DNA from 3 places in the Exiguobacterium sp. s101 genome. Region 3 is predicted to be linked to each of the others. Evidence: predicted binding sites of a transcription regulator. Region 3 holds the regulator's gene; each other region holds the start of a gene.

Region 1 (10,573 bases), on a different contig from region 3:
ATCCACATTCATTCAACTTGTCACAATTATAACACAAAAAACGGTCAATAAATGACCGTTTTTTGTGTTCATGACTGTTTTTTTAACCATTCATCCAACTCTTGAACAAGTTTTGGATGAATCGGCGCATCGATTGCTTCTCGATATTCTTTATGCAGCGTGAGAAGCGAATGGAGTGACTCACGTGTCACGAGGAGATGATTCATATCATCGATAATCGATGGGGTGACCTCCCCTTTCGTTTGAATCATATGGACGTGTTCTGGTGGGACTTGAACATCACGTCCCCCTGTAATCGCAAGCACCGGGACGGTCACATGCTCTAACCGCTCACGGACGTCATAAGATGCATGTTCTCGAATCCATTTCGCATTAACGACTTGCCCACGATATTTGAAAGACGAGACGTTCGTCCGTAAAGACCGCTCGAGCAAGTCGTCCTGTCGCTGTCTGACTTTTTTGGCAACGCCCGTCAACCGATAGAAGAGACCTTTTATGCCCTTCATCCGCTCGATGTCTTTAGCCAGCGCGTCTGCTTGGTACAAAAACATCTGCTTTGACGATTCATGGAACCCAGACAGTAAAATCAATCCATCGGCTTTCGTCTCAAGCTGAACGGCAGGAGCAAGAACGGCCCCTTCACTATGACCGAGTAGATACAATCGATTCACATCGGCTAGTTGTCGAATGGTGCGCACGACAAGAATCGCATCGTTAATCAAATCATGTAAGCCGACTTTATTAAAATCCCCATCGGACTTCCCGATTCCTTGTTTATCGTATCGGAACACATTGTAACCGTGGTCGTACAATGCTTCTCCCAATTTGGCATACGTATTAAAACCGACACCCCCCATGTTACCATCACGGTCACTCGGTCCACTCCCGCTCAACATGACGATGGTCGCCCGAGGCTCCTCATGCGAAAGAAAAGTTCCTGCAATCGTTCCATATGCTGTCGTAATCGTCATCTCTTGTTTCATCGTATCGCCTCCATTACTATCATACCCGAAACTGACATCCAAAAAAAACATGTCGCCGTCAAATGAGACAGCGACATCTATACGGTCAGTCCGTTAGCCAAACGTGCAACCAATTGACCGCATCAGCTAACCCATCTTCCGTCAGGCGTTCGAACGTATCCTTCTCCGTAAACACTTGCCAACTTCCTTCTAATGAATCACTCAACATTAGATAAGGTAATCCTTCTTCATCATAAGCATCACCCGGAGAACTCCCCATCGAACGAACTGTTAATTGATCGAACGGAGTCTGTTCAAGGATACGATATGATTTCATCCCTTTCGTCCGAACGTATAGTGGGCCGTCGCCGGTCCCAAGAATATCGAGCATGACGACTGCATCGACTTTCTCCCTTTGAACCATTAATCGTTCGAGGAAATCGTCACTCGCTTCTCTAGAGTCCCCATTCCCATTCAATGATATTGGCTAAGTATGCCAATAATTATTATATACAGCTATTTATTGTCTGACTATTTAATATTTTATCTATTTAAATATAATTTTAGAAACTGAATATCCTGTTCAGACCACATAAAGAGCCCGTTCGAGTTGAACGGGCTCACGCGTAACTATTGATTCTTATACGCCTTCGTATGCTGCGTACATGATTTCTTTCAATTCTTCAACGAGCGGCATTTTCGGGTTCGCCGTCGTACATTGGTCTTCGAATGCGTCGACCGCCATTTTGTCAATCTTCGCATCGAGTTCTGCTTTCTTGATACCTTGCGCCTTGAACGAAAGTTTGATGTTCAAGCGTTGACCGAGCTCGATGATCGCTTGGACGAGTGACTCGACACCTTCAGCTGTCGTGCTAGCCGGAAGACCGAGGTAACGTGCGATTTCTGCGTAACGTTCGTCAGCGATGAATGACTCATATTTCGGGAACGCCGCAAGTTTTGATGGGCGTGTCGCATTGTAACGGATGACGTGTGGCATGAGGATCGCGTTTGTGCGACCGTGCGGTACGTGGAACTCTCCACCGATTTTGTGAGCGATCGAGTGGTTGATGCCGAGGAACGCGTTCGCGAACGCCATACCTGCCATTGTTGACGCGTTGTGCACTTTCTGACGAGCTTCCGCGTCGCTACCGTTTTCATACGCTTTTGGTAGGTAGTCGAAGATCATCTTCATCGAACGGAGCGCAAGTCCGTCCGTATAGTCGTTTGCCATGACTGATACGTAAGCTTCGATGGCGTGTGTCAACACGTCCATTCCTGTATCTGCCGTGATTGATGCTGGTACGGTCATGACGAACTCAGGGTCGACAATGGCGACGTCTGGTGTGATCGCGTAGTCAGCAATCGGATATTTCACATTACGTTTTTTGTCTGTAATGACGGTAAACGGTGTTACTTCTGAACCTGTACCAGAAGTTGTTGGGATAGCGACGAACATTGATTTGTTACCGAGTGTCGGGAACTTGTATGTCCGTTTGCGAATATCCATGAATTTCTGACGAAGGTTTGAGAACTTTTCTTCTGGACGTTCATAGAAGAGCCACATCCCTTTCGCAGCATCCATTGGTGATCCACCACCGAGTGCGATGATCATGTCTGGCTGGAAGTGACGCATCGCTTCAGCACCGTTCATGACCGTCTCAACAGATGGGTCTGGTTCGACTTGGTCGAAAATACGGTACTCAACACCTGCTGGTAAGTTTTTGATGACTTTATCAGCGAATCCGAGTTTGACCATCATTTCATCCGTTACAATCATCGCCCGCTTTTTCGTTGTGAGTGATTGAAGGTATTGGACAGAGTTTTTCTCAAAGTAGATTTTTTCAGGTACTTTAAACCATTGCATATTCACGCGACGTCTCGCCACCTTTTTCACGTTGAGTAGATGTTTCGCCGTCACGTTTTCAGAGACGGAGTTTTTACCGTAAGACCCACAACCGAGCGTGAGGGATGGTGTCATTTCGTTGTAAAGGTCACCGATTCCACCGTGTGCTGAAGGTGAGTTGACGATGATGCGACAAGCTTTCATACGAAGACCGAAATCAAGGATGGCATCGTCGTCCGTTGAGTGGATGACCGCTGTATGGCCGAGACCACCGATTTCAAGCATTTTTTCAGCAACCGCAAATCCTTCTTCACGTGATTGAACTTTATAAGCACCGAGGACCGGGCTCAATTTTTCATGTGAGAGAAGTTCTGTCGCGCCAACTGTTTCAAGTTCAGCAATCAAGATTTTTGTGTCAGCTGGGACTTTGAGACCTGCTTTTTCTGCAATCCACGCTGCCGGCTTCCCGACGATCTCTGGGTTGACTGCGCATGTGTCCGTACGGATGACGAGGGTTTCAAGTTTCGCTTTTTCTTCAGGTGAGCAGAAATAGCAACCGAGTGCTGTCATTTCCGCTTTCACTTCTTCGTATACTTCTTGGTCGACGATGATTGCTTGTTCAGACGCACAGATCATTCCGTTGTCGAACGTTTTTGAAAGGATAACGTCTGAGATGGCACGTTTCACTTTTGCTGTTTTGTCGATATAGGCTGGTACGTTACCAGGTCCGACACCGAGAGCCGGTTTACCAGTCGAGTAGGCGGACTTGACCATCGCTGCTCCACCAGTAGCAAGGACCATCGCGACACCAGGATGATTCATGAGTGCTTTCGTCGCATCAAGTGACGGGACTTCTACCCATTGAATCAAGTTTTCAGGAGCACCTGCGGCTACCGCTGCGTCACGTAGGACTCGTGCCGCTTCACTTGAACATTGTTGAGCTGACGGGTGGAAGGCAAAGATAATCGGGTTACGTGTTTTAATGGCGATGATCGCTTTGAACATCGTAGTAGAAGTAGGGTTCGTGACCGGTGTGACACCTGCAACGACGCCGACCGGCTCTGCGATGTATGTGATTCCGTTTTGAACGTCATCTTCAAGGACGCCAACCGTTTTCTCTCCACGAAGTGAGTTATAAATATATTCTGTCGCAAAGATGTTTTTGATCATCTTATCTTCAAAGACACCGCGACCTGTTTCTGTATATGCTAGTTTCGCAAGTTCGACGTGCTTCTCTAGACCTGCAAGCGCCATCGCTTGTACGATGTGATCAATTTTCTCTTGGTCGAACGTCATTAACGTATCGAGTGCGGCGTGTGCGCCCGCTACGAGCGTATCCACCATTTGTTCTGCCGTTGTTTCCACTTTTGCTTTTTCTTTAACTGCCATGTTAGGTTCCTCCTCATAAGTGAGAGCTTTTAATGAACATATTGACTTGATGGAAGCACGATAAGGTGCTTGTTTTCAAGAGATTGTGCTTTCCTTCACATTCATAGAATACAATGTTTTTCCGGTTTTGTGGGTGACAACAATGTGAACTCTTTCACAATATTTTTTTATCATTTGTTGATAGCTCTTGATTTTTACATACACCCTCAGTAAAATCGAATGCGTTTTCATGAAAACATGAGTAGTGATTCATGTAAACGCTTACATTAATTGTGTCAGTTCTATCTCTTATAAGATGTATCAAACATCACATCAACCCGTTTTTAGGTTCAACTGCACCTAACTCGTGTATAATGAACATAGAACCTAACTAGGAAGTGAATCTATTATGCCGAAACAAGATGCAGCGGACCAGTTTGTCAAACTAATCCCTTTAATTCGTCGTAAATTGCTACGTCGATCTGATTTTCCTCAAATTCCAAACTTGAACTTTTCTCATTTCCATCTATTAATGTTGATTGAAGACGAGGGGGCAGTCACGAATGGACGAATTAGCGAGACACTCTCCATCGCACCACCGAACGTCACCCCTCTCATCACGAAACTGTTGAACGAGGGCTACATTACCCGCGTACCCGATGAACGGGATCGCCGAGTGATATGGAACCAGCTGACGGAGAAAGGTGCGCGAATCTTACTTGAACGAAGAGACTCGTTCCGAACGCTATTCGAAGAGCGCCTCGCATTTTTAAATGAAGATGAGACAGACCGGCTGATTGAAAGTTTGAAGACCCTCACTGAGATTGTAGAGAAAATGGACAAAGGCGACGAGTAAATCTTTACTCGTCAATTCAGCCAACTTCTTATATAATCTGTAATGAATCTACGTACAAATGGAAAGAGAGATGACATGTAATGGGTCGTAAATGGAACAACATTAAAGAGAAGAAGGCGTCTAAAGATGCCAACACGAGTCGCGTTTATGCGAAGTTCGGTCGCGAAATCTATGTGGTCGCCCGACAAGGGGAACCAGATCCTGAATTGAACCAGTCATTAAAATTTGTGGTGGAGCGCGCTAAAACATATAACGTGCCTCGCGCAATCATCGATCGTGCAATCGATAAAGCAAAAGGCGGCGACGAAGAGAACTTCGACGAACTTCGTTATGAAGGATTCGGACCGAATGGTGCGATGGTCATCGTCGACACGCTGACGAACAACGTGAACCGTACAGCATCAGAAGTTCGTGCTGCTTTCGGTAAAAACGGAGGCAACATGGGCGTCAGTGGTTCGGTCGCTTATATGTTCGATGCGACAGCCGTCATCGGTGTCAACCAAATGTCTGCAGATGATGTTCTTGAACTTATGATGGAACACGACCTTGACGTTCGTGATGTCATCGAAGAAGACGAGACGGTAATCGTCTATGCCGAGCCTGAAGCGTTCCACGCCGTTCAGACCGCATTCAAGGCTGCCGGGGTTGAGGAGTTTGCCGTCGCAGAGTTGACGATGCTTCCACAGAACGAAGTGTCGCTCGATGACGCATCGAAAGAACAATTCGAAAAATTAATTGACGTTCTCGAAGACTTGGAAGATGTGCGCCAAGTGTATCACAACGTCGATATGTAACACGCAAGCGATAACTTTTACGAGTTATCGCTTTTTTCATGAGCGATTTGACAAGGGTCACATCATATGTTAAATTTCAAAAAGTCTTTATCATATTAAAGTGATACCAAGAGAAAGGAAACATGAAAGGTGTTGGATGTATATGAACGCAGTGTTACTTGCAGTCATCGTCTTATTCGCGCTCGCCATCAATCGAGTGCACATTGTATTATCCTTAATATTAGCGGCGCTAGTCGGAGGGCTTGTTGGAGGACTTGGATTTAACGATACGTTGACCGCCTTTAGCAATGGCCTCGGGGGCGGAGCGAGCATCGCGCTCAGTTACGCACTCCTCGGCGCATTCGCCGTCGGGTTGTCGAAGACGGGTCTACCAGACGTCTTGGCCGAAAAACTGATTGCCATGTCGGGTCGTGACGTGTCGGGTAAACGCGTGAGTTATGTCAAAGCGTTCTTATTGGCGCTACTCCTATTATTGTCGATCAACTCACAGAACGTACTCCCGATTCACATCGCCTTTATCCCGATTGTGATTCCACCGTTACTCGTCTTATTCAATGAATTGAAACTAGATCGCCGTCTCGTAGCGACAATCTTAACTTTCGGTCTTGTGACACCATACATGTTGTTACCAGTCGGATTTGGCGGTATTTATTTGAATGAAATTCTCATTGCGAATGTCGAAGCGAACGGCTTGACAGTCGGCGACGTCAATATCATCTCAATCATGGGAATCCCGGCATTAGGTATGGTCGTCGGATTGATCGCAGCGTTCATCCATTACCGGAAACCGCGAACATATGAAACAATCGCGCTCGGACCGTCTGACTATGAAGTTCGTCAAATGGGCGGTTTCAAGATGATTATGACGCTTGTCGTTGTTCTCATCGTTCTCATCGTTCAATTACAGACCGAGTCGATGATCGCCTCGGCAGTGACAGGACTGATGTTACTCTCGATTTTCCGCCTCATCCCTTGGTCGGAGGCAGATGACATCTTCACGAGCGGCATGCGCATGATGGCGTTCATCGGTTTCGTCATGATTGCCGCAAGCGGATTCGCAGCCGTCATTCGTGAAACAGGCGCGATTGATCCGCTCGTCAACGGTGCGAGCAATCTGATGGGTGACTCGAAAATGATTGCCGCTCTCGTTATGCTACTCGTCGGACTAGTGATCACGCTCGGAATCGGGTCAAGTTTCTCGACCATTCCAATCATCGCAGCCATCTTTGTACCTCTTTGTGTACAGTACGGTTTCTCTGTGGAGGCGACGATTGCCATCATCGGGACTGCGGGTGCTCTTGGTGATGCGGGGAGTCCTGCAAGTGACTCGACGCTCGGACCTACGAGTGGATTGAACGCTGACGGCCAACACGATCACCTACGTGAGACGGTTTGGCCAACGTTCCTACACTACAACATCCCTCTCATCATCTTCGGGGTGATTGCGGCAATGGTCCTTTAATCATTTCTTCCGTCGTGAATAAATCGTTCCTAGTAAAATTAATATGAGGATAAACCAGATTCCGGTGTACATGAGGATTTCGGTAAACATAAAACTCCTCCTAAACTAAAGATAAGGAGCGACGGTTGTCGCTCCTTTTTTATGATGAGGTTTTTAAGACAGACTTGCAAGTATCGAGATAGGAGTCGACCACTTCTGCCACTTCTCGCCCTTCTCGAATTGCCCAAACGATTAAGCTTTGACCTCGCTTCGCATCCCCGGCGACAAAGACATTATCCGTTACTGTATGGAAATCCTTCGTCTTTTCGACGCCGATTTTCCGCAATTCATGCTCCGGTCTCTCAAACCCAATCGCAACGAGGACGAGATCCGCAGGATACGTCTCGATCGAATCTTCTTCCACGAAGAAAGTCGCCTGACCATCCGGGTTGACAACTTTCGTCATCCGTTCCGTTTCAATCCCAGTGACACGTCCTTCTTTCGTGACGATTTGGTTGGAACGAATCAAATACGTTCTCGGGTCTTTCTCATACACCTCGAGCGATTCAGCGTACGCATAATCTGTCGTTAGCGTGTCAGGCTGCAACGGCCAAGGTTTCTCAGGTGCACGAAGCAACCCTTTTGATGGGTGCTTACCAAATTGAACGACTGATTTTGCGCCTTGACGAATCGCAGTCGCCACGCAATCGGCGCCTGTGTCCCCACCTCCGATGACGATGACATCTTTATCTTTGGCGTCAAATTTCGATTCGAGATACACTCCTTTTCGTTCATGCATCGAGGCTGTCAAATAGTCCATTGCCATTTCCACGCCAATGGCATCATCTCCATCAATCCCAAGCGTACGCTGTTTTTGTGCGCCAGTCGCCAAAATGACAGCATCGTACTCGTTACGAAGCGATTCGACCGTCACGTTGGTACCGACCTCTACATTCGTCCGGATGACGATTCCCTCTTGCTCGAGCAGGCGAACACGACGTCTTACGACACCTTTATCCAGTTTCATGTTCGGGATTCCGTACATGAGGAGCCCACCCGCTTCGTCCGCCTTTTCGATAATCGTGACCGAATGTCCAAGCTGGTTCAATTGATCGGCTGCAGCCAATCCGGCTGGACCGCTTCCGACAATCGCGACCGTCATCCCGGTTCTATGCTGAATCGATCTCGGTTTCACCCATCCTTCTTCAAAGGCACGGTCGATGATTGTCCGTTCAATCGATTTGATGGCGACAGGATCTTCACTAATGGCGAGCGTACATGACCCTTCACACGGCGCCGGACAAACCCTTCCCGTGAACTCCGGGAAGTTGTTCGTCTCCATCAATCGATGATACGCACCCATCCAGTCTGCTTTCGTGACAAGCTTGTTCCATTCTGGAATATAGTTGTGAATCGGGCATCCAATCGTCTCCTGACCAATCAACTCCCCGACATGACAGAACGGTGTGCCGCAATTCATACAACGTGCGGCTTGTTGCTGGACAGATTCGTCATCCATACGAGACGCATATTCATCATAATCTCTCACCCGTTCATCAACCTGACGCTCTGGTAAGGTCGTTCGCGCGATATTCAAAAAGTTATGTTTCATGCGATACCTCCTTCAGTCACGACGCGGAACAATTCAAGTGCTCGGTCGGCCTCACTCAATTCTGGACGATTCGCCTCAATCTGACGCATCACGTCTAAGACGTTCGCATAGTCTCTCGGAACGATTTTCACAAAGTGTGAACGCACTTGTTCAAATGACTCTAAAATCATCCGTGCTTTGACGCTGTCTGTATGGAATTGATGCGCTTCAAGAAGTGTATAAATTTGTTCCATGTCCTCATCGTCCAGTTCTCGTTCGACGGAAACGAGTTCCTCATTGACGAGTTGTTCATACGCTTGTGCTCCGTAAATATAAGCTGTTCCACCAGACATACCGGCCGCAAAGTTTCGCCCAATCTGCCCGAGTACGAGAACAGTACCACCCGTCATATATTCGCAGCCATGATCTCCGACTCCTTCGACGACTGTCGCTGCACCTGAGTTACGGACGGCAAAACGCTCGCCGACGTGCCCGTTAAAGAAAGCTTGACCGCTCGTCGCTCCGTATAAGCAAACGTTACCAGCAATCATTTGTTCACTCTCGTCAAACGGGGCATGTTTTTCAGCAATCAACGCCAGTTTCCCTCCACTCAAGCCTTTACCGATATAATCGTTTGCATCTCCAATTACAGAAATGGTGATTCCACGTGGTATGAATGCACCTAAACTTTGTCCGGCCGACCCACTAAGTCGAAGTGAAATCGTATCGTCCGGAAGACCAAACTGACCATGAACTTTCGTTACTTCAAATCCTAACTGTGTCCCGACCGCTCGATCCGTGTTGCGAATCCGACCAACGAAGAATGTCGGCTGCAACGAGCTAATCGACCGGGAAACTGCTGGAATCAATTTCCGATGATCATAGGAATAATATGCCGGATGAGGTAGCTCTTCAGAATCTGGGAGTGGTGTCGGCATTGAGAGCATCGGTGCTAAATCCAACCGTTTTGCTTTCGGATGAGTCGTCTTCCACTCACTTTCTTCGAGTAAATCCGTTCGACCAATCACTTCGTCGAGTGACGTCACACCAAGTGATGCTAAGATCTCCCGTACTTCTTCAGCTAAGAATGTTATCAAGTTGACGACATGTTCTGGTTTCCCCATGAATTTTTGGCGAAGTACCGGGTCTTGCGTCGCCACACCGACCGGGCAAGTATCTAAGTGACATGCGCGCATCATGATACAGCCGAGAACGACAAGCGGTGCTGTCGCAAAAGCGAACTCTTCCGCTCCGAAGATTGCGGCCATGACGATATCCCGCCCTGTCATAAGCTTTCCGTCCGTCTCAAGCGTGACTCTCCCCCGCAATCCATTCAATGCAAGCGTTTGATGTGTCTCTAAGAGACCGAGTTCCCAAGGGAGTCCCGTATGCTTGATTGATGTCTTCGGAGAAGCACCGGTCCCGCCATCATATCCACTGATGACAATCGTATCCGCGTTCGCTTTTGCCACACCTGCCGCAATCGTCCCGACCCCTGATTTCGATACGAGCTTGACACTGATTTTTGCGTTCGGATTCACATGCTTTAAATCAAAAATCAGTTGTGCCAAATCCTCGATGGAATATATATCGTGGTGCGGAGGCGGCGAGATCAGTCCAACCCCAGGAACCGAACCTCGAACTTCCGCTACCCATGGATACACTTTGTTCCCCGGAAGTTGTCCACCTTCTCCAGGTTTTGCTCCTTGAGCCATTTT
Region 2 (10,573 bases), on a different contig from region 3:
GTGGACGTGCGCTTGGTGCAAAAGGGTTGTTCGGCTGGGTGAAGAAAATGCCATATGGCGATGTTCGTTTCCTTGCACCATTCGTCGGGATGTTGTTCTTCATTCCTGCCGGCGCAGGTGGGATCATCAACGCTTCGCACCAATTGAACGCGATGGTCCACAATACACTTTGGGTCACAGGACACTTCCACATCACCGTCGGAACGGCTGTTGCCTTGACGTTCTTCGGGACGGCCTATTGGCTCGTACCAGTCCTTCGTGGTCGCACGTTGACGAAGGCGATGAACAAACTTGGTTTGATTCAAGCAGGAACGTGGGCGTTCGGTATGTCTATCATGTCGTATGCGATGCATATTTCAGGATTAAACGGGAACCCACGTCGTACGGGTCCGGCAACTTATTTCTCGGATGCGTTGACACGTGAATGGATCCCATATCACGTCATGATGGCAATCGGGGGAACAATTTTGTTCATCTCTGTTCTCATCTTCGTCTACTCGATGTTCAACTTGTCATTCCTCGCACCGAAAGGCGAAGAAGAATTCCCGCTCGCTGAGACAGAGGAAGCAGCGATGGATACACCACGTTATTTCGAGAATTGGAAACTATGGATCACCGTGACATTCGTCTTGATCGCATTTGCATACACCGTTCCAATCTGGCACTTGATTGAGAGTGCGCCTCCTGGAGCGCGTGGTTGGGTACTCTGGTAAACTAAAGTCAGCTCATACGTGAGCTGACTTTTTTGTGTGGGGAGGAACGGTATGAACACATTAGAAGTCATCCATGCAGCACGTTCGATGCACTTAGGGAATCGACCGTTTGTCGTAGCGATTGATGGACTGAGCGGAGCGGGCAAAACGACGCGCGTTTCACATTTGAGCAATGATCCGAGTGTTTATGTTCTTCACATCGATGACTATATCGTCGAACGTGCAAAGCGCTATGAGACCGGACAGTCTGAACCGACCGAGTATTATGCTCTACAATGGGACGTATCGCGTCTTGAGTGTGAACTGTTTCGTCCATTAAGGAATGGGATTACCGAACTAAAATTACCTCGTTACGTGTATGAACGAGATGTCATCGCAGAAGAGAAGATTGATGTGTCATCTGCTCATACAGTCGTCATAGAGGGGATTTTTTTGCAGCGACCGGAATGGCGTCCTTATTTCGATTATGTGATTTATCTCGACTGCCCACGCGAGGTTCGTTATGAGCGAGTATTGAACCGTGATACATACCTCGGCGATCCGGCGAAAAGACTTGCGAAATATAAGCGCCGGTACTGGCCCGGGGAAGATCTGTATCTTCAACAAATCGATCCGAAAAGAGGGGCGGATATCGTGTTCTGACTGAACATTTCAACATCTGACGCACGTGTCAGATGTTTTTTATTTGGAGAAAAATTGAAAAAAAGATTGACGCAGAAGTGTATTACACTAATAATACAGTTAGAAAGTGTATTAACCATGTCATACACTTAGAAAGGTGATGAACATGCAATTCAATACGAGGGCACCGGTTTATCTACAGGTCGTCGACTACTTCAAGAAGAAGATGGCACTCGGTGAACTAAAGGCCGGGAATGAGATGCCATCCCGGCGAGAACTAGCGAACGATTTAAAAATTAATCCGAACACGGTTCAAAAAGCGTTTAAGGAAATGGAGGACCAACAATTGATTACGACCGAACGAAATCGACCGAGTCGCGTGACGACAGATGACGCCATCTTGAAACACATTCGTTCTGAGATTGTAGATGACGCGGTCGCTGTATTTGTGGAATCGATTCAAGAGCTTGACGTCTCGGTAGACGAACTTGTCGAGAAAATCAAACGACAGTACAAGGAGGGAATATACGATGATCGAAGTGTTGGGAGTTAAGAAGCGCTATCGCAAAAAACAAGTCATTGAAGACGTTTCGTTCACAGCGAATAAAGGGGAAATCACATGTCTCATCGGACTGAACGGAACAGGGAAATCGACGTTATTGAAAGGCATCATGGGATTGACACCTTTTGATAAAGGTTCGGTATTGATTGATGGAAAACCGATCGATTTGAACCGTGTCGCTTTCGTCGCCGACCATGCGATGTTCCCGATTCACTTTACAATCGAGCAATGTGAGGCGTTTATGAAAGACTTTTATCCGACATTTGATTCGGCATTATTTGCTCGTCTCGTCGAAGACTTTAAATTGTTCCCGGAGGATAAGTTAAGCGAGTTATCGAAAGGGACGCTCGCCAAAGCGAACCTTGCACTCGGCATTGCCCAAGACCCGGATTATTTATTACTCGATGAACCGTTCTCAGGAATCGATGTCTTTTCGAAAGAACAGATTGTTGAACTGTTTTCGAGTGAGGTCATGGAGAACCGGGGCGTGCTCATTACGACACACGAGATTGAAGATATCGAGTACTTGATCGACAAGGCGGTCATGTTGAATAACGGACGCATCGTCCGTGAGTTTGATGTCGAAGATGTCCGTTTCATTCATGGTAAGTCCATCGTCGATGTGATGAGAGAGGAGTACGGGGCATGAATCTATTGAAACTATTGAGTTGGGAAGTCGAGCGTGTCACGAAACCGTTCTTGATGTTAGTCACCGGTCTCCTCGTCGTCCAGTTTGGATATCTCGGCTACTTTTTATGGGGCGAGACACAATTGTACGAGCAGTTACGTCGTGCAGGGAATGCAGACTATCAATTGATGTTTGTCAGTTACTTGAACGGAACTCCATATCTTTTATCCCTCGGGATTGCCGTTGCTGCCGTGTTACTGTACAGCGTATGGATTTGGTATCGCGATTTTCAAGGACGAGGGACGTTCATGATGCGACTCCTCACGATGCCACAAAAACGAATGACCATTTTTTTCGCCAAACTCGCTACCATATTAATGATGACGTTCGGGTTGTTCGCTGTCGAATGGATTGCCCTTAAGTTGCAATACATAGCGTTTACAAGTTGGTTCGAAGATAAGATGATTCCGATGCAAGGGTCATTTGAACAAGCACTATCGTACCAGGCAATACTGTCTATGATGTATCCTTCTTCACTCGTTAATTTTGTCATTCATCAATTGATGATCACGATCGCTGTGCTCTTCATCTTCGCATTTGTGTTGATTGAACGAAGTTTCTGGCAACGGACGTTGTGGTCACCGGTACTTAGCTTATCGATTCTAGTTGTCATCTTAACTATTCCGATTTTAGGCTACGCGTTTTTGGATAATTACCTGATTTATGATGAGACGATTGTATATGTCGGTGTGGTGTTGATAGCATGGGCAGGTGTGACGATTTGGTTAGGCGGACGATCTTTACAGACGAAACTGAATGTTTGAGGTGAGAAAATGAAACGAATGTGGAATGTGGCCGCTCTTGGTGCGGTCATCGTGATTGGACTTGGGACGTTTGCTGTTGATGCGACGGAAACGAAAGCAGAATGGGCGTTAGACATCAATTCGAATCCATCTGTTTGGACAGACGCAGTGGTTGAGATCAGTTATAGCATAGAGGACAGTGTAGAAGAGCGGTTTGAAGTGACGACTGATGAGAGTCGCATCACGTCAAATTTGAATTATATTGCTGAGGCGCTACGATATCATGAACGTTTAAATGAGGGAGAACGCCCGGTTCATCGACAAATGAACGGAATGACATATGCCCAATCGATTCAAACAGAAGAGGGATATATCGGGGTCGGTCAGGATGGAATGAAAGAGCTCATCGTATTTGAACAAGTAGAAGGAAAAGAGCTATCGACTTATACGTTCGATGCCGAGGAACGTCAAATTTATGAGATCATGACAGGGTGGTGGGCAGGTATCTTTATTAAGGACGGCCAGTTAAATTTGATCTATCGGGACGGATATGGCGAGGTAACAAAAACGATGCTCGCCACGTTCAACCAGACGATGAATGATGTGACCGTCAAAGAATTGAGTATGGACAAAGGATTTATCACCGGTGTCATGCATACGAATCGATTTTATGCTACTGATGTAGATACTCGGCTGACAGAAACACGATACGTTCCAGTCAGTGTTAGTTCTCACGAAGTCATCCGAGAAGGGGAAGAGGACATCCATGTTGAGGACGCGATGCCAGGACTATTCGCTTACGATACAAAAATGGGGAAAGTTGTTCAATTGGTTGAAGGCCAAGGCTTTTGGGATCATACAGTGTCAGGCCACAACCTGATCGCATTAAATGAAGGCGGCGAGGAAGTCGTCATCGACTTGAACACCGGGAAACAAACGACTCGGATAGTTCTCGACTCGGTGGATCATGCCTCTTACGTAAATGGTCGCCTGTACCAAACGCGCCAAGCGAAGGACGGTGTCGTTATCGATGTATACGAGGATGGGAGACAAATCTCAAGCGCGGCAATCACGCCTGAAAATGAAGAAGCGCGTGACATGCTCAAACAGATTGACGTATATGTCAGATAAAAATATGCAAAGATGGGGTCCATCCGAAGCGTGAGTCAGCGTCATTACTAGTGATGACCGCTACGATAACGTTTCTTCACTGCTATAACGGGGAGGATGCCTCATCAACATTCTAGCGGACAAGTTTGTCCGCTTTTTTATTTTTTACATTTCTAAATATAGACATATGTCTTACTCCTTAGAACATCTTTTCCGGGCTTACATTCCAAATTTTAGTATGTTAATTTTGCGAGTGAATGGGAGGTCATATATATGAAAAATTCGACTAAAGAGTGGATTTACATCCTACTCCTCGCAGCCATTACCGTTATACACTTTTTTGTGGATGGATTGTCTGAGAATAGTAAAGCGGTTATAACCATTGCGATTTTTCTGATCGCTGCAGTGCTTAAATTTGGAGTGAAAACGAAGGAGGAGAGATAAATTGTCCATAAAATCAAAAATTGTATCAGTTATGATGGCAATGGTACTTGTTTTGTCTGCCTCACTCATACCAGTAGGTTCAGCTAACGCTGCTGATGGTTTGAATGAGCAGGATTTACAGTTAATTGAGATCCTAACTGCAATCGAGAATATGCCGGATGAAGTGATTATGCAAGGCGAGGAAGCCATTAAAACATACCTTGAGAATGAAGTGAGTTTCCCGCTCGGTTTAGAAGAGGGACAAGGTTTATCGGATGTTCGAATGGCTAGTATAGGTTCAATTGCAGGTTGTGTAGGGGCCGTCGGAACTGCAATCGTCGTCAATTTTACTCCAGCTAAAATCCTCAAAATTAAGTCTGCCTTGAAATCTGTCGGTGGCGCCACTAAGTTTGTTAAAGCAATCAAACCATACTATAAGATGTCACGAGAGGATAAATTAAGTAAGACAGCGTCACTTAAACAAGCTGTCCGACTCGCCGCTAAAGATGCAGGACCAGATGCGCGCGAAGCCTTGCTAGATTTCTTCGGTGTTTCATCTGTGATTGGATCATGTTCAGCAGCCTTTGGGAAATAAAACAGACCCCGATTGATTTCGGAGTCTCATAAAATCTGAGCGGGTCTTGGCATACCCGCTCTTTGTATTAGTGTTGGAATACTGAACTTGCACCCATAAGTATAGTGAGGCGATGATTGCATACAAATCTGGCCCCTTTATTTAGTCGGTTTCGGGATGATGACGCCTTCTTCTAAATCAAGTAACAAGTCGATCAGTTCCGCACAGAACTCTGGGAACTGCTCCAAAAAGGCACCGGGACCGACTTCATCCGTAAAGTCGATATATAGATCGACAACATTACCAGACATTTTCGCGGGTAAGGCGAGGAACGCCGAACCGAAGCGCCAGCTGCCTCGGATATCGAGTAACTTCCCGAGGACGAGGTCGCCGGTCTCACGTTCTTCCGGTAACTGAACAGCATATGTCTCTTTTGACTCCCAGTCTTTTAACTGACCGTCTTCGGTCACTTCAAAAATGCTGCAACGCGGGACAGCAAGTCCACGGAGTGCGTGATAGAGGGCAGGTGACATGTCGCCCTTATGGTCAGTCAAATAGCGACCGTGGGGCGTCATACCGTCCTCGTCCGTCTCAAAGAAGACGGCCCAGTCGATGAAGAGGTCACGGAAGAGCTCAGCGTCTTTTAAATGCCAAGTCCCTTCCGACGCGATCTCTTGAATATAGTTCGTCCACTGTGTGCTTCGCGCAAGAGCCGCTTGCTCATATAACTTTTTCAGTTCGGCAAGCAATTCGGACTCTTCGACGAGCAAAGGGAAGGGAATTACTTTCCGGTCTTTTTTCATCGGCGCGGTCCTCGCTTGTTCTCAGGACGTTTGACGACAGGAGGCTTCTCCTCAATCCGTTTCTCAATCACGTCGCCACGATAAATCTCAAGTTCTTTTAACTCGACACCGAGCTGACGTGCGAATGATTTCAAGTGTGGGAGATCGTCTGTCGTCACAAGGGAAAGGACGGTTCCGGCTGCGCTACCGCGAGCGGTACGGCCTGAACGGTGAATGAAGTCGTCGATTGATTCCGGTAAGTCGAAATGGACGACATGTGTCACATCCTCAATATCGAGGCCGCGTGCCGCGAGGCCGGTCGTGATGAGGAGCGGGTATTCCCCTTTACGGAATTCACGGAGCGTCTCGACGCGTTCACGTTTTCCTTTCAAGCTGTCGAGCATCCGATAGTTCACTTTCAACTTCTCTAATTCTCCTCGAAGAGGTGGCAAGAACGAACGGTTGTTGATGAAGGCGAGTGCCTTCACGCCATCGACGTGTGAAAGACGACGAAGGAGTTCCGGTTTGTAGCGACGCGTCGTCAACAGATAGCCGTATGTCACTTGATCGCTGACAGCACGTTCGATTTTGATATGAGCCGGCTCGTTCATGAATGGTGATGACCACTCTTTGAGTGAATCGGTGAGTGTTGCCGAGACGAGTGCAAGCTGACGCTCATGCGCAGTATGCTTGATGATTCGTTCTGCGGCCTCTGTCAAACCGCTGTCGATGATTTGGTCGGCTTCATCTAAAATAACGGTATGTGTCTCGTGAAGCTTCAGTTTTTTCTTGTCAATCAACTCGACGAGACGACCCGGTGTCCCGACAATCAAATGCGGCTTTTTCTTGATCCGGTCGATTTGGCGTTTCAATTCGACACCGCCGATGAATGAACCGATGCGGACGTCGCCTTTTTCAGTGAAGCGCTGTGCGACTTGTTGAATCTGCATGACAAGTTCACGAGTCGGGGCGACGATGACGACTTGGATACGATCGTTCGACGGATCAATCTTTTCAATCGCGGGAAGTAAATAGGCGAGCGTCTTACCCGTTCCCGTCGGTGCTTCGATTGTCACGTCTTTTCCATCTAATAGTAGGGGAAACGCTTCTTTTTGGACCGGCATCGGCTCGTTAAAGCCCATCCGTTCCCACGTTTCGTTAATAAAAGGTTTTGTAAAATTCATAATCGGTCTCCTTATCTTTAGGCAAAAACAAAGGAAGCGAAAGCGCTCCCTCGTCAAATATAGCGAACATGCTCCTGATCATCTTCCATTGTAGAACGTAACGTCTGTGTAAACGTTTGACCGTCCTCAATGAGTTGGATGTGGGCATCCGCACCTTTTTCTGTCAATTTAACTTGTTCAATCGTGAATCCTTGATAGACACGATACTGTAACTCGGTCGTCATTTGCTCGAACGGCTTCAGTTCCGGGTGTGTCGTGATGACATTCATTGGACGCGACTCAAGTGCAGCGAGTAGTTGGTCGCGATAATCGATAAAATCTTCATTTTCGATGTCATCGTCAAAGCGAATCCAGAACCCTCCATCTTCAAATTCTGTGATAAATCCGTCACGCTTTTCACCTGCCTCGTCGACCTTCAATGAGATACGATCGCCGACTTGAAAGGTATTGTTTGTTGTTAATGGTTCGTACGTCATAAGTAGAACCCCTTCCTCTTATACAATGTTCTGCCTTCATTGTGTCTGATACGACACGAAAATTCAAGTTCTAACCGAGTGATGTGAGTTAAATCACTCTAAAAACTGTATAGTTAGTCACAGAACAATCAAAATAGTACAGATGAAATTGAAACCCTATCTAACAGGGATTCATCTGTTTCAAACTTTATGAAGTAAGGAATATAACAGTTTGTAAAACGCTTTCAAAAACGGCTGTTTTATCACGTTCATAAGATTGTTACAAGTTTCACAATAATGTAAAACATATTGTTCACGTTTTCACGTACACTTCAAGTATAGATAGCAGGCAGTTACTTTCGAGAATGAGGAGTGAATCAACATGGCAACCGAAATCAAATCCGCATGGTCAGGTTTTGTACCTGGTCAATGGACGAATGAAGTAAACGTCAGTGAGTTTATCCGTTTGAACCGTCATGAATACACAGGGAACGATACGTTCTTAGCAGGTCCGACAGAAGCGACGAACGTTCTGTGGAATCGTGTGATGGAACTTACAAAAGAAGAACGTGAACGTGGAGGCGTCTGGGACGTCGATCAACACACACCATCGACGATTGTGTCGCATGGACCAGGCTACTTAAACAAAGAGTTAGAAAAAGTTGTCGGCGTTCAAACGGATGAACCGTTCAAACGTTCGATTCACCCGAATGGCGGTATTCGTATGGTTGATGCCGCACTCGAATCATATGGTTTCGAACCAGATGAAGAAATCACAAAAATTTACTCAGAAATCCGTAAAACACATAACCAAGGTGTCTTCGATGCCTATACGCCTGAGATGCGGGCCGCTCGTAAGTCGGGAATCATCACAGGTCTTCCGGATGCTTACGGTCGTGGACGCATCATCGGGGACTATCGTCGCGTCGCTCTCTATGGGATTGACTTCTTGATGGCAGAACGTAAAAAAGATTTGGCAAAACGCGGCGGATTCTTATCTGAATCGGACATCCGCGAGCGGGAAGAGCTGAATGAACAACTTCGTGCCCTCCAAGAGCTCAAGCAACTCGGATCGGCTTATGGGTTTGACCTTGGTCGTCCTGCGGAAAACACGCAAGAAGCGTATCAATGGGTGTACTTGGCCTATCTCGCAGCCATCAAAGAACAAAATGGTGCGGCGATGTCACTCGGTCGCGTCTCCACGTTCCTTGATGTGTACGCAGAGCGTGATATCGAGTCTGGTCGTTTGACGGAATCAGATGTCCAAGAAATCGTCGACCACTTCATCATGAAGCTTCGGATCGTCAAATTCTTACGGACGCCGGACTATAACGAATTATTCTCAGGTGACCCAACATGGGTAACAGAATCAATCGGTGGGATGAGTGAAGATGGTCGCTCGAACGTCACGAAGAGCTCGTTCCGATTCTTGCATTCACTCACAAACCTTGGACCAGCTCCGGAACCGAACTTGACTGTCCTTTGGTCAACGAAACTTCCAGAAGGGTTTAAACAATACTGTGCGAAAATGTCGATTGAAACGTCGGCCATTCAATACGAAAACGATGATTTGATGATGCCACAATTCGGCGACGACTACGGCATCGCATGTTGTGTATCACCGATGAAGATCGGGAAACAAATGCAGTTCTTCGGTGCGCGTGCCAACATGGCAAAAGCCCTTCTTTATAGCATGAACGGCGGACGCGATGAGAAGAACGGCGCTCAAATTGCCCCGGTTTGGGAAATGAACACAGAAGATGTACTCACGTACGAAAAAGTATATGCCGATTTCGACCGTACACTCGACTGGTTGGCAGAACTATACGTCAACACACTCAACGTCATTCACTTCATGCATGACAAATATGCATATGAACGAATCGAAATGGCGCTTCACGATCCAGAAATCTTACGGACGATGGCTTGTGGAATCGCTGGTCTCTCGGTAACGGCCGACAGTCTCTCGGCAATCAAATACGCGAACGTTAAACCGGTCCGTAACGAAGAAGGAATCATCATCGACTTCGAAACAGAAGAAGACTTCCCGAAATTCGGAAACAATGATGACCGTGTCGATGCGATCGCTGTCGAACTCGTCGAGTCATTCATGGAAAAAGTACGGAAACATAAAACGTACCGTGACGCGCTTCACACACAATCGGTACTCACGATCACATCAAACGTCGTCTACGGTAAGAAAACTGGGAACACGCCAGACGGTCGTCGTGCTGGTGAACCGTTTGCTCCTGGAGCAAACCCAATGCATGGACGAGATACTAAAGGTGCGGCTGCATCACTTTCATCAGTCGCGAAACTTCCGTTTGAGCACGCACAGGATGGAATCTCGTACACGTTCTCAATCGTACCGAAAGCACTCGGAAAAGAAGAAATCGCACGTGAACTCAACTTGGCGGCACTTCTCGACGGTTATATGAGTGGAGAGCATAAGGGACATCATTTGAACGTCAACGTCTTCAACCGTGAAACACTCCTTGATGCGATGGAACATCCAGAAGAGTATCCACAGCTCACAATCCGCGTATCTGGATATGCAGTCAACTTCATCAAATTGACGCGTGAGCAACAGATTGATGTAATCAACCGTACGTTCCACGGTTCGTTGTAAATAAAGGCTTAGCGGCCTTCGTTAGGAAGGTCGCTCATTCGTTAGGAGGTCATTTCGATGACAATGGGATATGTACACTCGGTCGAATC
Region 3 (10,573 bases):
AAGCATGTCGAGTGTTGCCGATTTGAGGTCGAGACCGAGGTCTTCTGTGATGACTTGACCACCTGTGAGTGTCGCGAGGTCTTCGAGCATCGCTTTACGACGATCACCGAATCCTGGTGCTTTGACGGCTACCGCATTGAACGTACCACGGAGTTTGTTCAAGACGAGTGTCGCGAGTGCATCTCCTTCGATGTCTTCTGCGACGATCAAGATCGGCTTCCCTTGTTGCACGACTTGCTCGAGCACTGGGATGATCTCTTGAATGTTTGAGATTTTCTTGTCTGTGATCAAGATGTACGGGTTGTCGAGTGACGCTTCCATCTTGTCAGAGTCTGAGATCATGTAAGGTGACAGGTATCCACGGTCGAACTGCATCCCTTCGACGACGTCGAGTTCTGTCGTGAAGCCGCGTGATTCTTCGATTGTGATGACACCGTCGTTACCGACGCGTTCCATCGCTTCTGCGATCAATTCGCCGACTTCTTCGTCCGCTGCCGAGATGGCCGCAACTTGTGCGATTGCTTCTTTTGACTCGATTGGTTTTGAAATCAATTTCAATTCCTCGAGTGCGCGACGAACCGCTTTGTCGATCCCTTTACGAAGGATCATCGGGTTCGCGCCCGCTGTGACGTTCTTGAGCCCTTCACGGATCATCGCTTGTGCAAGGACTGTCGCTGTTGTCGTACCGTCCCCTGCGACTTCGTTCGTCTTCGACGCGACTTCAGCAACGAGTTTTGCGCCCATGTTTTCGAAGCGGTCTTCGAGTTCGATTTCTTTCGCGATTGTCACGCCATCGTTCGTGATGAGTGGTGAACCGAATTTCTTCTCGAGGACGACGTTACGTCCTTTCGGTCCGATCGTTACTTTGACTGCGTCAGCAAGTGCGTCGACGCCGCGAAGCATCGCGTGACGTGCATCTTCTGAGAATTTGATATCTTTTGCCATCGTTCATTTCCCCCTAAAAAAGTATTTGAATAATGGTGCTTAGCCTACGATTGCGAGAATGTCGCTCTCGCGAACGATTAAGTACTCTTTTCCATCATGCTTCACTTCGGTACCTGCGTACTTCGAGTAGATGACCAAATCATTTTCTTTCACGTCGAGATCGATGCGCTTGCCTTCGTCCGTCACGCGGCCTGTACCGACTGCGACGACTTTCCCTTGTTGCGGCTTTTCTTTCGCCGTATCAGGAAGCACGATGCCCCCGATCGTCTTTTCTTCTTTCTCCACGACTTCGATGATGACACGATCGCCTAGTGGTTTTAACATGGAAAAACCCTCCTCCGAATATGAATGATGTAATGTGTATCGTAAGGTTTTAGCACTCAGTTAAAAGGAGTGCTAACATTGATAAGTGTAGTATGCGACGATTAAAAAATCAAGTAGGATACATTAAAAAATGCTCTTACTCGCGGTCAAGAGAACTTATTTGTTACAATGAGAAAAAGGTAAGTTCATTTTTATGATTAAGGACGTGTTGAATTGGCTACACTAAACTCAAACCAATCGATAAATACCCGTTTTTCGATGGCGCCTAACATTCGTCTCCGGCACCTCACCCCGATTTTACTCTATGCGTTCGTTCAACTATTCCCGCTCGTCCTCACTGAAGTACGACCGGAATGGTTAACGGAAACGTTCGTCGGGCTCTGGCTCGCCATCGGATTCGGTGTGACGATTGTTCTGTCAATCCTTCTCATCTGGCCGGATTTGAAGCAATACAAAGCGCAAGGCATCCAATCGAACTTGAACGACACGGTCAAATGGATCGGGCTCGGGATTTTGATGCAATACGGGCTCGTCATCGTGGCGAATTTGATTGAGACGGCCATCTCTGGTGACCTCGTCGAATCGATGAACACGCAAAACATTGCCGAGATGGTGGAAGTCATTCCACTCCTGATTTTGCCGGTTATTTTGCTCGGACCAATCATCGAAGAGATTCTCTTCCGTCACATCTTGTTCGGGAACTTGAATGCACGCTTCGGGTTCTGGATCGCCTTTGGGGTCAGTTCGATCCTATTCGCGCTCATCCACCAAGACAATCGGTTCCTCGTCTATATCGCGATGAGTTTCGCGTTCTCATATGCGTATGCGAAGACAAGACGATTGATCGTTCCAATCGCCATCCACGCGTTCAACAACGCGCTCGTGATGCTCGTACTATTTTTAATGTAGAAATGAGGTGGCAGTTATGCCGCGACAACTAAAAGTGATGATGCTCTTCAGTCTCTCGTTCGGTGTGTTGTTCACCGTCCTCGCGTACTTCTCGGTACAAGAGTACGGCTTCAGCTTCTGGACGTACTTCATCATCGCCGTCGCCGCTTACGACTTTTTCAAAGTGTATCAAATCTTGGCACTCGCTCGAAAAGTCAAAAAAGAAGGCACGGACAAATCCGCATAACGAAACCCCGAGTCTTACGAGCTCGGGGTTTTCTTTATATGGATGACGTTCGTCAAATCAATCTTTTCATGGAGTACTGCACTACGAATCAACAGACCACGACGCGTCATGATAACCCCAAACACGACGTACATCGTATCAAGCAACGGAACTGTCATCTCGTTAAAAAACCAGACGACGACAAAAAGGCTAAAAATTGAAAGAAAACCAATCGATGAGATGAGTTTCGAATCGATATTTTGCATCAATGACTTCACCTTCTCTTCGTCGAACTGTTCGAGTTGCTCCTGATAAAGTGCATGGAAGATAACACCGAATCCCGCCACTGTAATCATCACCCATTCCCCATTCCACCATCCAATCAAAAATACGATTGGATTGAATAAAAGAAATGCCAACAATAGTTTTTTCCTCATCATACCCCTCCTTACGACGGAATCCATAGTTTTGCAAAATCAAAATAGCCGAACAAGTCGACACAGACGTCCTTCAGCTCGACCGGGAACGGAATGGTCCGCTCCTCGTTATAGAGCGTAAAAGAAAAGCTCGTCCTACGACGAGCGGCGTCCTAAATCAAACCCATCCTTTCTCAGCGAAGGGATGGTTTTTAGTCGAGCTGTTGTTGGTGCATCGCATAGATCAAGGTCAACGCCCGAATGCAGAAGATTGTCGAGAAGCCATAAATGCTCAGTTCGAGCAACGAAACAGATGGATATCGTAGGCCAAGGGAGAGCACATAGCCTACCAAACAAAGAAAAACGACGAATGTGATCGTCCACTCATCCGACTTCCGCTTCATCTTCTCCGCTAATCCCTTTTCTTCTTTTTCTACACGTTCCCGCTGCCAAAAGTAAAAGAACAACGCATACATCACAAACGAGATTCTCGGAACGTCGCCTAAGAGTAAATCAAAGATGATGAGCCCTAAAAATAAGTATGTCCCTAATTGATAACCGCTCTTCATTTGAAGTCGCGAACGAAGTGATTCGCTCGACCCCCACTTCATAATCCAATCACCGCCACGGTCAACACACCGTAGACAAACCCGAGTACAATCGCCCCGATGGCCATACGCTTATATTGTGGATATTGATGAAGCGCGACCGCCCCACCGACGACATGAACAAATGCGACGATGAACGTCAAAATCGCTAATACCATCTAAATTCTCCTCTTTGTTATAAATATCTTTTAGTAATTCGTAGGAATCACTTTATTTATCACAATGAAACCTGCATTCATTATAACAATTTCAATTTAAGAAAGTAGGAAATCATGATGAGTTATTCCACTTCAAATCTGACAACAGAAGAGTTGCTGTATGTAAATAGCGAAGTCGATTTTGTTTGATAGCTCGACGACAAGCCGCACCGCTTCCTCATCTTCACCCGCGACGAACATGACGGACCCGTCCGGATTGCCTAAATTCTCGACCCCCGTCTGATTGAACGTCTTCACAACTTTCTTATCCGGAATGAGTCGTTGCAAATACTCCGCACCTGACACTCCGTCCGGCCGCTCCACTTCGAAAAACTCAATCGTAATCGGATTCGTCACATCAATCAATACTTTCCCCATCCAATCCAGCGAGTGTTGGTAACAGGTCGACCGCTTCCGCAAACGGTGTACATAGCAATAAAACATCACTCGTCGAGGCGACCTCCTGTAACGTCAACACCCCTTCCCGCTCTGTGTGTGCTCCATACACCACCTCATAACCGGTCTGTTCGAATCGCTCCCCGAGTAACTTGTAAATAATCTACATTAACAAATCAATCGACGAGGATGTTTTATGCACTTATTATGGTAAAATTTACATATCAACTCATAAGGAGTTTTGCTATGCAACGTACACTTCGTAAGTCGGCGACCGACCGCTCGATTGCCGGTGTATGCGGTGGGATCGCTGAATACGTGAACATCTCTTCACTCGGTATTCGGCTACTATTCGTTTTTTTGCCGGCTAACTTTCTCATCTACATCCTTCTTGCCAACTTGATGAAAGATGCGCCACGCTATCTATAAGAAAACGCGAAAGCTTTTAGCTTCCGCGTTTTTCGTTAGGCATTCACTTTGTCTTTCATCGCTTCAAGCGCTCCGCTGTTCAGGAAGTGCCATGGTTTGTTGTAGTGCGGTTGGAAGAAGAAGTCGACATAGGCGAGCTCTTCGATTGTCATCTCGTTTTGGATGGCTAGCGAGAGTGTGTTGACCGCTTGCGTCAAATCCGCTTTCGATAACACTTGTCCACCGACAATACGGTGTGTTCCTTTTTCATAGACGAGTTTGAATTCGACTTTCTCTGCGGTCGGCATAAACTCCGGACGATACGCGTCTTCGATGACGACACTTTCGACTTCGAGCCCAAAGAGTGCTGCCGCTTCTTCCGTTAATCCAGACGACGCGATATTCCAGTCATAGAGTCGAAGTCCTGACGTTCCTTGTGTTCCTTGGTAGCGGACTCGTGGTTGCATCAAGTTCTCCGCGACGAGTGTTCCCATGCGGACAGCGTTCGTCGCAAGTGGGATATAAGCGTGTGTGCGTGCCGGGTTGTAGTAGACGGCACAGCTGTCCCCCGCCGCAAAGATGTCCGGGTTGCTCGTGCGCATGTAGTCATCGACGATGATGGCGCCGTTCCCGAGCATGTCGACCTGTCCTTCTAGGAGTCCTGTATTCGGACGGAATCCGACGCACAAGATGACGAGATCCGCTTCGAATTCACCTTTGTCTGTCACGACATGTGTGACGTTCCCATCTGTTCCACGGAACGCATCGACCGTCTGGCCGAGTTCAAGATCGATTCCGCGATTTGTCATGTCCGCTTCTAATTGATCCGTGAACGACTTGTCGAGATATTTATTCAAGATGCGGTCGGCACTATCGATAAATGTGACATGTTTTCCGTATGCTTCGAACGCTTCGACGAGTTCGACTCCGATATAGCCCGCCCCGATGACGGCAATCTTCGTCGCATCTGTCGCGCGTTCGATGATGCGTTGGGCATGCGCGTAGTTTTTACAGAGCTCGATTCCGTTCATCTCGATCCCCGGAAGCGTTGGGACGATTGGCCATGAACCTGTCGTGACAATCAAGCGGTCATACGTGTCATGCACGTCTTCCCCGGTCTCAAGATTTTTGGCGTGGACCGTCTTCGCTTCGGAGTCGATCGACAAGACGTCATGTTTCATGCGCATCGTCGCACCGAGTTCTTTAAGTTCACGTGGAGAGGAGTAGAACAACTCTTCCGCACGTTGGACGACCCCACCGACGTGGAGCGCGATCCCACACGAAAGGAAGCTGACATTATCGTTCCGCTCGTAAACGGTGATGTCGAGATTGTCATGCTTGGCGAGTAATCCTTTGACAGCTGCTGTTCCTGCGTGTGTACATCCGATGACTGCGATTTTCATATGAGTCGTCTCTCCTTTTATGTTAGACAATACGTTTCGTTTTACATTGTGATAAACATCACACTTAATCCTTGATCTTAGTGTACTATTTCACAATATAAGGTTCAACGACTATGCTCACTATTTCACTTAAAAGTGTCTAAAGTTTGAACAGCATGAAAGTCCTGTTGAGCTAGAGTGTAATACACAAAAAAGCACCATCCCATTTACGGAACGATGCTCATTTCTCATTCATCTGTTTCATTAAATCCATCTGTTCTTGCACCATCGCTTCTTTCTCCCGGCGCAGCACCCCTTTATAGGTGATACGTGAAATCGATAAGCTGATCTCGTATAGGAAGAAGAGCGGTAGTGACACCATGAGGTGCGACGTCAAGTCCGGTGGTGTGATGAACGCCGCGACCACGAATAGCGCAAAGTACGCGTACTTTCGAATCTTCGATAAGAAGTACGGGGTCACGACACCGATCCGGGTGAGGAACATCGTCACGACCGGTAATTGGAATAATAGACCGAACGGAATTGTCAGCTGCAACAAGAACGTGAAGTAATTATTGGCCCCGATGAGTTGTTCGAGTCCGAGGTCTTGCCCGAGGTCCGTCGAGATATCGAGGACGAGCGGGAACAACCAATAGTAGGCGAACGCAAGACCAATCAAGAACAATCCGAAGATGATCGGGATATAGGCAAGCGTGCCTTTCCGCTCATTCGGATGCAGACCGGGTGCGACAAACGCCCACACTTGATACAGTAGGAATGGGCTCGCCGCAATCAGGCCGATGACGAGCGCCAAGTTCAAGTAAATCATGAGTGGGTCCGCGACCCCAAAGGCGTTCAGTTCGAGCCCACGTTCGATGAGATCTTCTTGCAAGTATGCGAGTACATATTTGACACTCGGCAAAGCCATCAAAAAGAAGGCAAAGACGACAAATGCAGATAGCATCAGTCGTCTCCGCAGCTCTGTCAAGTGATCGGTGAGTTCCCGCTCTTGATCAGGTTGATGATTCATGGCTTACTGCTCTTTCTTTTCGATAGCTTTCTTGTCGTTCTTGTCGTTCTCGTCGTGCTCGTTCATCATGCCGTTCGTTGCATTTTTGAACTCACGAAGCGTCTGCCCGGCCGCGCGACCAAACTCCGGTAATTTCTTCGGTCCGAAGAGAATGAGTGCGATGATGGCGATGACAAATAGACTCACCCCACCTGGCATCCCGACGACGAGTGATGATGCTAGTAATTCCATTATTGATGGACCCCCTCAGCGGTTGGATAGTGTTGCATAAAGTAAATGAGTGACTGCAGCTCAATCGACAAATCGATGTGATGGACGCGAACGGTGTCCGGTACAGTGAGTCGTGCCGGTGTGAAGTTCAAGATACCCTTGATGCCGAATCGCACCAAGTCGTCTGCGACGGGCTGCGCATAGGCAGAAGGTACCGTCAAAATGGCGACGTCGATCTTGTTTTGCTTCATAATCTGTTCCATCTCATCGACGTGATGAATTGGGACGCCTGACATCGTCGTGCCGACTTTTGTCTCGTCTGCGTCGAACCCGACGACGATATGTGTGTTATTGTTTTTAAGGAAGTTATAGTTGACGAATGCCGTCCCAAGGTGACCGACCCCGACCAAGGCGACATTCGTAATCTCGTCTTGATTCAGTGTCTTTCGGAAAAAGTCTAACAGATACTGCACGTTATAGCCATATCCCTTTTTACCGAGCGCACCGAAGTACGAGAAATCACGGCGAATCGTAGCCGAATCGACCTTGACCGCCTCACTCAGTTCTGCTGAAGAGACACGTTGTTTCCCTGACGCATGCAGGCTTTGAATAAATCGATAGTATAGTGGCAACCGTTTGGCTGTCGCTTGTGGAATCTTTGGTTCGTTTTGACTCAACGGAAAGAGCCTCCTTTTTACGACACGTTACAAACGAATCTGAATTTCATACACCTTGATTGTAAACGAATTCACATGACCACTCAACGAATATACCTAAAATCGCTGAAAAATACAGTATACTAAATAGAGAGAAAGGGGTTTTTTCACTTGATCCTACTGCAAGTCAACAACTTATCCAAATCCTTCGGCGTCGAGCCGATTTTAGAAAACGTAAAACTCGAAATCCAGGAAGGTGAACGTGTCGCCCTCGTCGGTCGGAACGGTGCCGGTAAGTCCACACTTTTGAAAGTCATCGCTGGTGAATACAACTATGATTCCGGGGACATCATGAAGCCAAAAGACGTCACCATCGGCTATCTCGCCCAAGACTCAGGGCTCGAATCCGACGAGACGATCTGGAACGAGATGCTCACCGTCTTCACGGACTTGATCGAGCAGGAGAAGACGCTCCGTCGCATGGAAGCCGACATGGGATCCGAACGAATCCTAAATGACGCCGCTGCGTACGAACGTCTCCTCTCTTCTTACGATGAAGAGCAGCATACGTTCAAAGAGCGTGGCGGTTACCAGTATGAAGCGACCATCCGCTCGGTCCTCCATGGGATGCGCTTCTATCCGGATGACTTCGAACGTCGCATCGACACGCTATCCGGGGGACAACGGACACGTCTCGCCTTGGCGAAGATGCTCCTTCAAAGTCCTGACCTGCTCATCTTGGATGAGCCGACGAACCATTTGGACATCGAGACGCTCGCCTGGCTCGAGAAGTACTTGGGCGGCTATAAAGGAGCTGTCCTCATCGTCTCCCACGACCGGTACTTCCTCGACCGTGTCGTTTCGGTCGTCTATGAGCTGTCACGTCATCGGAGCCGTCGCTTCGTCGGGAACTATACGAAGTATCTCGAGCAGAAGGCTGCCCTTTACGAACAAGAGAAGAAGCAGTTCGAGTCGCAGCAAGAAGAGATTGCCAAGATGCAGGACTTCATCCAGCGAAACATCGCCCGGGCGACGACGACGAAACGGGCGCAAAGCGTACGGAAGCGTCTCGAGAAAGTCGACCGTCTCGATGCTCCGGACGGTGACGAACGCAGTGCTGTCCTCTCGTTCTCTATCAAACGCCAGAGTGGGAACGATGTATTGAGCGCGAGTGACCTCGCCATCGGGTATGAGGAAGCAATCGCCAAAAATCTCCGCTTCCAGCTGCAGCGCGGTGAATCCGTCGCGCTCGTCGGTCCGAACGGGGTCGGGAAGTCGACATTACTCAAAGTGTTGACGAAACAACAAGCCGTCCTCACGGGTGAGATCCGTTACGGGACCGGCGTCGAGATCGGCTACTACGATCAGGAGCAACAAAACTTGTCTGACACAAACCGTGTCATCGATGAGATTTGGAACGACTGGCCGCTCATGCGTGAGCAAGAAGTGCGGAGTCTTCTCGGTCAGTTCCTCTTCAGCGGCGATGACGTCACGAAACGTGTCCTCGAACTATCGGGTGGTGAACGGGCACGTCTTACGTTGGCCAAGCTGAAGCTCGAGCAACCGAACCTCCTCATCTTAGACGAGCCGACGAACCACTTGGATCTCGACTCGAAGATGATTTTAGAGAATGCCCTCCTCGACTATCCGGGCACGATCCTTTTCGTCTCGCATGACCGCTACTTCATCGACCGTCTCGCGACACGTGTATTAGAGATCACGCCGAACGGCATCGATGAGTATCTCGGAGACTATTCGTACTACGTCGAGAAGAAAGAAGAGCTCGAAGAACTCGCACGACTCGCCCGTGAGGAGACGAAGCAGATCGTCGTGAAAAAACAACGCGCCGACAAGGAACAGCAACGGGAAGAGCGCCGGATCAAACAGCGCATCGAAGAGATCGAGCTGGCGATCGAGCAACATGAGAAGCGTCTCGACGAGATCGAACAGTTGCTGTGTGAGCCGGACGTCTTCAACGACTTCGCCCGTGCCCAAGAACTATCGACCGAATCGGACGCAGCGAAAGAATCGATCACCGCACTTTATGCGGAATGGGAGGAACTCCATACATGATGCGTACCCGTGCCATGCGAATCGAGTTCATTCAAGCGTTCCTCACGGGACTCGCCTACATCGTGCCGACCGGGACCGAGTTCGTATCTGAACTCATCCGCGGTGAGCCGACGATCGTCCCGTCTATTCTCTTTTACTTTTTGCCTGTCGTCATCGGCTTCATCATTCAGACGTGGCCAGGGATCTTGCTCAGTCTCTTCAGTGGATTGCTCATGAGCACGCTCTTCATTCGCATCGTCGTCTGGCCGGTCGACGTGACCGTTCATACGTTCTATGCGCCAGGCTCGGTATGGGCCCACTTCTACGAAGAGACACTCTTCATGTGGATTCTCGCCCTTCTCGTGTTCATCATGAGTCGTATCAACACATGGCATCGAGAGAATTATCGACAACCAAAAGCGTAAACAGTAAAAAGAGAGGTCAGCGTTGTCATACGCCGGCCTCTCTTTATATTAGAAATATCGTAACGGCTGGAATCCTACCGTATGGAAGTCGAGCTTCGTCCCGTCCTCAGCGATAAAGAAGACAGCCTCGTTCGTATCGACGTCACGTGTGAACACCTTATAGAACGTCATCAGCTTTTCGCCATTCGTCACATAGCGTGCCTCGTGTGTCGAGATGACTTGCGCGAACAGCTGCTGTTCGTCGAGCTCCTCGATCAAATCATCAAACTTCGCCGCTTCTTCTTCCGTTGCCTCGCGACCCCGCTCGATTTCATAATAAGCATCGCTCGCTTTTGGCTGTACCCCGAGATTGCGATCGACGACGATCACACGCTCTGGCTCTTGGTCGACGACACTTGTGTAGCCATATA

The links. The regulator Rex, encoded in region 3, represses fermentation and respiration genes when NADH is low (regulators of the CRP and FNR family bind a similar motif). The targets are predictions, from matches to a motif close to TTGTGAAATATTTCACAA.
Region 1: a site for Rex is predicted at 4,337-4,354, ahead of adhE (bifunctional acetaldehyde-CoA/alcohol dehydrogenase). Genes of this name have one in related genera too.
Region 2: a site for Rex is predicted at 8,133-8,150, ahead of pflB (formate C-acetyltransferase). Genes of this name have one in related genera too.

Annotation. Positions count from the first base shown of each region.
Region 1 covers NZ_JACSKX010000001.1:6,364-16,936, forward strand. The annotation lists gene KNO76_RS00040 (alpha/beta hydrolase) at 69-983, opposite strand; gene KNO76_RS00045 (hypothetical protein) at 1,069-1,440, opposite strand; gene adhE (bifunctional acetaldehyde-CoA/alcohol dehydrogenase) at 1,603-4,194, opposite strand; gene KNO76_RS00055 (MarR family winged helix-turn-helix transcriptional regulator) at 4,583-5,029, shown strand; gene KNO76_RS00060 (YebC/PmpR family DNA-binding transcriptional regulator) at 5,110-5,823, shown strand; gene KNO76_RS00065 (Na+/H+ antiporter family protein) at 5,966-7,285, shown strand; gene KNO76_RS00070 (glutamate synthase subunit beta) at 7,425-8,876, opposite strand; gene gltB (glutamate synthase large subunit) at 8,873-10,573, opposite strand, start outside.
Region 2 covers NZ_JACSKX010000010.1:48,683-59,255, forward strand. The annotation lists gene KNO76_RS09675 (b(o/a)3-type cytochrome-c oxidase subunit 1) at 1-713, shown strand, start outside; gene KNO76_RS09680 (kinase) at 765-1,355, shown strand; gene KNO76_RS09685 (GntR family transcriptional regulator) at 1,495-1,887, shown strand; gene KNO76_RS09690 (ABC transporter ATP-binding protein) at 1,865-2,545, shown strand; gene KNO76_RS09695 (hypothetical protein) at 2,542-3,348, shown strand; gene KNO76_RS09700 (hypothetical protein) at 3,358-4,458, shown strand; gene KNO76_RS09705 (hypothetical protein) at 4,883-5,455, shown strand; gene KNO76_RS09710 (hypothetical protein) at 5,593-6,237, opposite strand; gene KNO76_RS09715 (DEAD/DEAH box helicase) at 6,234-7,400, opposite strand; gene KNO76_RS09720 (hypothetical protein) at 7,454-7,876, opposite strand; gene pflB (formate C-acetyltransferase) at 8,250-10,484, shown strand; gene pflA (pyruvate formate-lyase-activating protein) at 10,542-10,573, shown strand, end outside.
Region 3 covers NZ_JACSKX010000012.1:84,243-94,815, forward strand. The annotation lists gene groL (chaperonin GroEL) at 1-945, opposite strand, end outside; gene groES (co-chaperone GroES) at 985-1,269, opposite strand; gene KNO76_RS11060 (CPBP family intramembrane glutamic endopeptidase) at 1,483-2,178, shown strand; gene KNO76_RS11065 (YdiK family protein) at 2,195-2,404, shown strand; gene KNO76_RS11070 (hypothetical protein) at 2,419-2,820, opposite strand; gene KNO76_RS11075 (hypothetical protein) at 3,012-3,410, opposite strand; gene KNO76_RS11080 (hypothetical protein) at 3,407-3,565, opposite strand; gene KNO76_RS11085 (NAD(P)-binding domain-containing protein) at 3,698-3,970, opposite strand; gene KNO76_RS11090 (hypothetical protein) at 3,963-4,112, opposite strand; gene KNO76_RS11095 (PspC domain-containing protein) at 4,247-4,429, shown strand; gene KNO76_RS11100 (FAD-dependent oxidoreductase) at 4,465-5,811, opposite strand; gene tatC (twin-arginine translocase subunit TatC) at 6,032-6,820, opposite strand; gene KNO76_RS11110 (twin-arginine translocase TatA/TatE family subunit) at 6,824-7,018, opposite strand; gene KNO76_RS11115 (redox-sensing transcriptional repressor Rex) at 7,051-7,707, opposite strand; gene KNO76_RS11120 (ABC-F family ATP-binding cassette domain-containing protein) at 7,858-9,759, shown strand; gene KNO76_RS11125 (hypothetical protein) at 9,756-10,163, shown strand; gene KNO76_RS11130 (hypothetical protein) at 10,212-10,573, opposite strand, start outside.